Regions from separate parts of the Martinezella sp. CNPSo 3964 genome, predicted to be linked through region 1. Evidence: riboswitches for the same ligand, from Rfam matches in the RefSeq annotation. Region 1 holds a riboswitch; the other holds the start of a gene.
What was found. Region 1 has a riboswitch for S-adenosylmethionine ahead of AC13Q5_RS21775 (O-succinylhomoserine sulfhydrylase). Riboswitches for the same ligand answer to the same signal wherever they lie in the genome.
Positions count from the first base shown of each region.

Region 2: another riboswitch for S-adenosylmethionine. It lies ahead of metA (homoserine O-acetyltransferase MetA); the one in region 1 lies ahead of AC13Q5_RS21775 (O-succinylhomoserine sulfhydrylase).

Region 1 is NZ_JBXSOW010000007.1:130,750-134,149, reverse strand. It holds gene AC13Q5_RS21780 (DNA helicase) at 10-723, shown strand; gene AC13Q5_RS21775 (O-succinylhomoserine sulfhydrylase) at 801-1,988, opposite strand; SAM riboswitch at 2,032-2,110, opposite strand; gene AC13Q5_RS21770 (2'-deoxycytidine 5'-triphosphate deaminase) at 2,183-3,277, shown strand; tRNA gene AC13Q5_RS21765 (tRNA-Gly) at 3,336-3,400, shown strand, end outside.
Region 2 is NZ_JBXSOW010000003.1:348,464-351,863, reverse strand. It holds gene AC13Q5_RS12125 (AAA family ATPase) at 1-624, shown strand, start outside; gene AC13Q5_RS12120 (NUDIX hydrolase) at 624-1,046, shown strand; gene AC13Q5_RS12115 (hypothetical protein) at 1,093-1,590, opposite strand; SAM riboswitch at 1,856-1,933, shown strand; gene metA (homoserine O-acetyltransferase MetA) at 1,982-2,908, shown strand; gene AC13Q5_RS12105 (vWA domain-containing protein) at 2,912-3,400, shown strand, end outside.

The DNA of each region.
Region 1 (3,400 bases):
GAGGTTTAGATGAGGCTTTCTGCCCCTGTTTATCATTTGAAGCGTAAGGCGAAACTTCTGTCTCGCCAGCAGAATATCCCCTTGCACGCCGCGTTGGATCGCGTTGCGGCCGGCGAAGGTTTTGAAGGCTGGAGCTTGCTTGCCAGCAAAACGAGCTCAGCCGTGCCCGTCGGCGAGCTGTATTCGCGTTTGAGCCCGGGCGATCTGGTACTTGTCGGCGCGCGGCCCGGCCACGGCAAGACCTTGATGAGCTTGAGGCTCGCCGTCGAAGCCATGAAGGCTGGCAATCGCGGCGTCTTCTTTACGCTGGAAGACACGGAAAGGGTCGTTCTGGACCGTTTCCCGGTGATCGGTGCCGATCATGCGGAGTTTGCTGATCTGTTCGAGTTCGACAATTCCGACGCCATCAGTGGTGACTATATCGTCGAGAGGCTGGCCCAGGCGTCGCGCGGCACGCTGGCGGTGGTCGATTTTCTGCAGCTGCTGGATCAGAAGCGGGAGAAGCCGGAACTGATGACCCAGGTTCAGACATTGAAGGCGTTTGCGCGTGCCAGAGGCGTGATCGTCGTCTTCGTCTCGCAGATCGACCGGTCTTATGATCCGGCGCTGAAGCCCGTGCCGGATCTGTCGGATGTCCGCCTGCCGAATCCGCTAGATCTCAAGCTGTTCGACAAGATGGTCTTCCTGAACAACGGTCGGGTTCAGTTCAAGGCTGCCGGCTGACAGGCTGCCACATCCTGCCATTGCCCGATGAGGGCAGGTCGAGCCGCCCGGAAAGCTTCCGGGCGGCTCGATTGATATCAGGCGGAAACCTGCTCGAGCGCGCGGGCGAAATCCTCGACCAGATCGGTGCCGTCTTCGATGCCGGCGGAGAAGCGCACGGTGCCCGGCGAAATGCCGAGCTCGGCGCGGGCTTCGTCCGTGAGGTTCTTGTGCGTCGTCGTGGCCGGATGGGTGATCAGGCTCTTCGAGTCGCCGAGATTGTTGGAAATCTTCACGATATCAAGCGCGTTCTGCAGCTTGAAGGCCGCTTCCTTGCCGCCCTTGAGCTCAAAGGCGACGAGGGTCGAGCCGCCGCTCATCTGCTTGGCGATGATATCGGCCTGCGGATGATCCTTGCGGCCCGGATAGATCACGCGAGCGACCTTGTTTCCTTGCTCGGCGAGGAAATCCGCAACCTTGGAGGCATTCGCCGTCTGCTGCGCAACGCGCAGCGGCAGGGTCTCGATGCCCTTCAGCAGCGTCCAGGCGGTAAACGGCGACATGGCCGGGCCGGTATGGCGGAAATAGTCCTGCAGGTTCTCGTCGATCCACTGCTTGTCGGAAAGGATGACGCCGCCGAGCGAACGGCCCTGGCCGTCGATATGCTTGGTGGCGGAATAGACGACGATATGGGCGCCGAGTTCGAGCGGCTTCTGGAAGAGCGGCGTCGCAAAGACGTTATCGACCACCACCTTGGCGCCGATCTGGTTGGCGAGCTTGGCGACGGCGGCAATATCGACCACTTCCAGCGTCGGGTTGGTCGGGCTTTCGAGGAAGAAGACCTTGGTGTTCGGGCGGATTGCCTTTTCCCAGTTCTCGGTGAAGCGGCCATCGACCAGTGTGCATTCAATGCCGTATTTCGGCGCGAGCGTCTCGACCACCCAGCGGCAGGAGCCGAAGAGCGCGCGGGCCGCGACGATATGGTCACCGGCCTTCAGCTGGCAGAGGATGGCGGCGGAAACGGCGGCCATGCCGGACGCGGTGGCGCGGGCATCTTCAGCGCCTTCCAGAGCGCACATGCGCTTCTCGAACATGTCGTTGGTCGGGCTGCCGTAGCGGGCGTAGATGAAGCCATCCGTCTCGCCCTTGAAGCGGGCTTCCGCGGCTTCCGAGGTGTCATAGACGAAGCCCTGGGTCAGGTAGATTGCTTCGGAGGTCTCGCCGAACTGCGAACGGAGCGTTCCGTTGTGTACGAGCTGGGTTGCGGGGCGCCAAGTCTTGCTCATGCCATCACCACTTTCAAAACAAAAAAACCGGTCGCGAAAGCAGACCGGTTCAACCCCGGTCTTTTTAGCCATTTGTTTAACGTGGCTGCAAGCCGACCGGCCAAATCACCACGGGATAAGTTGCAATACTGCCGTTGACGGCTTGCGTCAATTCCCCGAGTTTGGTTTTGTCTGCGACAAATTATGAGAGAGGCATGATGGCTCGCAATACTGGAATCTTGGCTGATCGCGCCATCGCAGCGCTCTTTGAAACGGGGCGTCTGACGAGTGAGAGAGAACTGGACGTCGATCAGATCCAGCCGGCAAGCCTTGATCTCAGGCTTAGCTCGCATGCTTTTCGCGTCCGCGCCAGCTTCATGCCCGGCCCGTCCCATCTGGTCGCCGACAAGCTCGACCGGCTGAAGTTGCACGTCATCGATCTCTCCGAAGGCGCTGTGCTCGAAACGGGTTGCGTCTATATCGTGCCGCTGATGGAGCGTCTCGACCTGCCTGAGGACATGTCGGCTTCGGCCAATCCGAAGAGCTCCACCGGCCGTCTCGACATCTTCACCCGCGTCATCACCGACCGGGCGCAGGAGTTCGACAAGATCCCGGCCGGCTATTCCGGCCCACTCTATCTCGAAATCAGCCCGCGCACCTTCCCGATCGTCGTCCGCCGCGGCTCGCGCCTGTCGCAGATCCGCTTCCGTGTCGGCCAGGCCCTGCTCACCGAGCCGGAGCTGCTGGCGCTGCACGAGACGGAAACGCTTGTTGCCAGCAAGAAGCCGAACATCACCGGCGGCGGCATCGCGCTGTCGATCGATCTTGCCGGTGACAAGGAAGGGCTGATCGGCTATCGCGGCAAGCACCACACGGCCGTCGTCGATGTCGACAAGAAGGCCCAGCACGATATCTTCGATTTCTGGGAGCCGCTCTACAGCCGCGGCCGCACCGAGCTGATCCTCGATCCCGATGAGTTCTATATCCTCGTTTCGCGCGAAGCGGTGCATGTGCCGCCGCACTTTGCCGCAGAGATGACGCCGTTCGATCCGCTGGTCGGCGAATTCCGCGTCCATTATGCCGGCTTTTTCGATCCCGGTTTCGGCCATGCGCCGGCCGGCGGCCGTGGCAGCCGCGCGGTGCTCGAAGTGCGCAGCCACGAAGTGCCCTTCATCCTCGAGGACGGCCAGATCGTCGGCCGCCTGATCTATGAACACATGCTGGAGCAGCCGAGCAGCCTTTACGGCTCGGGCCTCGGCTCGAACTATCAGGCACAGGGCCTGAAGCTCTCGAAGCACTTCCGGCTTTGATCGACTATTTGGCGGCCTTGACAGAGGCCGCCAACTGTTGGACATCTCAAGGGTGCAGGCGGGTGTAGCTCAATGGTAGAGCAGCAGCTTCCCAAGCTGAATACGAGGGTTCGATTCCCTTCG
Region 2 (3,400 bases), on a different contig from region 1:
GCCGTGTCGCGCCTGCGTGACAGCCAGCTCGGCGATGAGCGCGTTCACGATGTGAGGAACTATATCCGCCAGGGCAAGCTCTGGCAGGCCTTCACCTCGCCGGCGAAATGCGTGCTGCTGATCGACGAGATCGACAAGGCCGACATCGAGTTCCCGAACGATCTCCTGCAGGAACTCGACCGCATGGAATTCCATGTCTATGAGACCGGCGAGACCATCCAGGCTGCGATCCGCCCGATCGTCATCATTACCTCGAACAACGAGAAGGAATTGCCGGACGCCTTCCTGCGTCGCTGCTTCTTCCACTATATCCGCTTTCCCGACATGGAGACGCTGAAGCGCATCGTCGAGGTGCATTATCCCGGCATCAAGCAGGCGCTCGTCCATGCGGCGCTGACGCAATTCTTCGAAATTCGAGACGTACCGGGCCTGAAGAAAAAGCCTTCGACCTCGGAAGCCCTCGACTGGATTCGCCTGCTGGTCGCCGACGACGTCGATCCCGAAACGCTGCGCGCCGATGCGAAGAACGCGCTGCCGAAGCTGCATGGCGCATTGCTGAAGAACGAGCAGGACGTCCATCTCTTCGAACGGCTGGCCTTCATGGCGCGAGGGCAAGGGAAATGATGCAGCCCGATGCCGTCAAGGTTCTGATCTACGCCGTTCGGGACGGGCATCTGCTTGTTTTTGACGAACCGGATTTTCCCACCATTGAGCCGCAGGTTCCGGGCGGCACGGTCGAGGATGGCGAAGATTTGGCTCTGGCGGCAGCGCGCGAATTCGAAGAAGAGACCGGGCTTGCGGCGGGCGATCTATATCCGCTCGGCATTCATGACTACCGCTTAGAAAAGGACGGGCGCGAATACCATCATCAGAGACACTATTTCCGCTGCACCCTGCCCGAAGCAACACCGGATACCTGGTTCCATTTCGAGATGACGCCGTTCGACGGCAGCGACCCCATTCGCTTCCGCTTCTTCTGGCTGCCGATCGCCGTGACAAGGCAGCGCCTCGGCTATGGTATGCAGCACTTCCTTGAGCACCTGTAAGGGCCACCAACGCGAGTCGGAATTGCCTTCATCTGCCGTGGCTGTGCTAGCTGGATACGGTTTTGATAAAGGGTACCGAGTAGGTGCAGATAAAAAGGGAGCCGTCGTCAAAGTATTCCGTACGCACCTGCACGCCGTCTTTCACCCATTGGTCCCATTCGACAGTGCCATCCTCTTCTTCGGTCCGCACAGGCAAACCGAATTCTAGCAAAGCGTCGTCGCGGTTGTGAATCGGACCGCGGCTGAACGGTATCGGCCCGACATAGGCTGCACGCATGTCGCTGGGCTTGCCATACGCAAAGATCGCCGAAAGGATCGCTTTGCCACCATCCCTGGGCATTCCGAACCTGGTTTTATAGCCAGTATGAAAGTCGAAGGCGAGTTCAATGCCAAGGGAGTTTAGCTCGCAGTGTCCGGTGCCGGCACCACGCTGGGCTCGCCCGGGCATCAGGGAAACGTCGAACCCGACGGAGGCCAACAAGTCGGCCAGCCCTGGATCTTGTTCGGAATGGCCTAGAAAAGGCAGTATCGTATCCAGCGTCATGTTCGTTCCATTCTACAAAGTCGGCTTGCGTCTCGAAAGCAGACGTTGTGGACATACAGTCTAGATCAGAATGATGACAATCCCGCGTTCTGTACCCAAATGACTGTGTTTCAGGCTGTCGATCCGCCATTCGCCACCATCTTTCAGCGCAACGAGCAAAGGATAGGCAACCCGCCGAGGCTCCCGGACATCTTCAATTCACCCGAGTTCACAGCCTTACCCTCAAGGGCTTACCCATTGACCCGCCGGAATGACAGGTTTATGAAATCTCTCTCGTGGTGATTTGGCCGGCCGGCTTGCAGCCACGTTAAATAAGTCGCTAAAGGGCCGCGTGCGGACCGGTAGCGATTCATGATCGCGGCCGGTTTTTTTGTATTTGGCGAGTGAAAAAATGCCCATCAAGATTCCCGATACGCTCCCCGCGTTTGAGACCCTCCAGAGCGAGGGTGTGCGGGTGATGACCGAAACGGTGGCGTTCCGTCAGGATATCCGCCCTCTTCAGATCGGGCTTCTCAACCTCATGCCGAACAAGATCAAGACCGAGGTCCAGATGGCGCGCCTCGTCGGTGCGTCGCCGCTGCAGGTGGAGTTTTCGCTGGTGCGCATCGGCGCCCACAAAGCCAAAAACACCTCCGAGGAGCATCTTCTTGCCTTCTACGAGACCTGGGAAGAGGTGAAGCACCGCAAGTTCGACGGCTTCATCATCACGGGCGCTCCGATCGAGCTGCTGGACTATGAAGACGTCACCTACTGGAAGGAAATGCAGGAGATCTTCGAGTGGACGACGACCAATGTTCATTCGACGCTGAACGTCTGTTGGGGCGCGATGGCGGCGATCTACCATTTCCACAACGTGCCGAAATACACGCTCAAGGAAAAAGCCTTCGGCGTCTATCGCCACCAGAACCTGAAGCCCTCCTCGGTCTATCTCAACGGCTTTTCCGACGATTTCGCCATTCCGGTCTCGCGCTGGACGGAGGTGAAGCGCGCCGACATCGAGAAAGTGCCGGGCCTGCAGATCCTGATGGATTCAAGCGAGATGGGCGTCTGCCTCGTGCACGAACAGGCCTGCAACCGGCTCTACATGTTCAATCACGTGGAGTATGATTCCACCTCGCTGGCGGACGAATATTTTCGGGATGTGAATGCGGGCGTGCCGATCAAGATGCCGCACAACTACTTCCCGCATAACGACCCGGAAATCCCGCCGCAGAACCGGTGGCGCAGCCATGCGCATCTCTTCTTCGGCAACTGGATCAACGAGATCTACCAGACCACGCCGTATGATCTGGAGGAGATCGGCCAGGAAAGGACTTGAGGCTTGTTCATTCCCTTCTTCCTGAAACTCAAGGAAGCAAAGGTCCCGGTGACGCTCCGGGAATTTCTGTCGCTGCTTGAGGGAATGGAAGAGGGGATAGCCGATTACGATGTCGAGGCCTTCTACTATCTGGCGCGCACGACGCTGATCAAGGACGAGCGCTTCATCGATCGCTTCGACCAGGTCTTCGCCGATTATTTCCGCGGCGTCGAAGCAATCGGCGCCAATGCTGATGGAGAAGCTATTGAGCCGACCGCTATCCCCGAGGAATGGCTTCGCAAGCTTGCCGAACGACATCTGACCGAAGAGGAAAGAAGAGAGATCGAGGCGCTTGGCGGCTTCGAGAAGCTGATGGAGACGCTGCGCGAGCGGCTGGCCGAGCAGAAAGGCCGGCATCAGGGCGGCTCGAAATGGATCGGCACGGCGGGAACCTCGCCCTTCGGCGCCTATGGCTACAATCCCGAAGGCGTACGGATCGGCCAGGAAACCTCG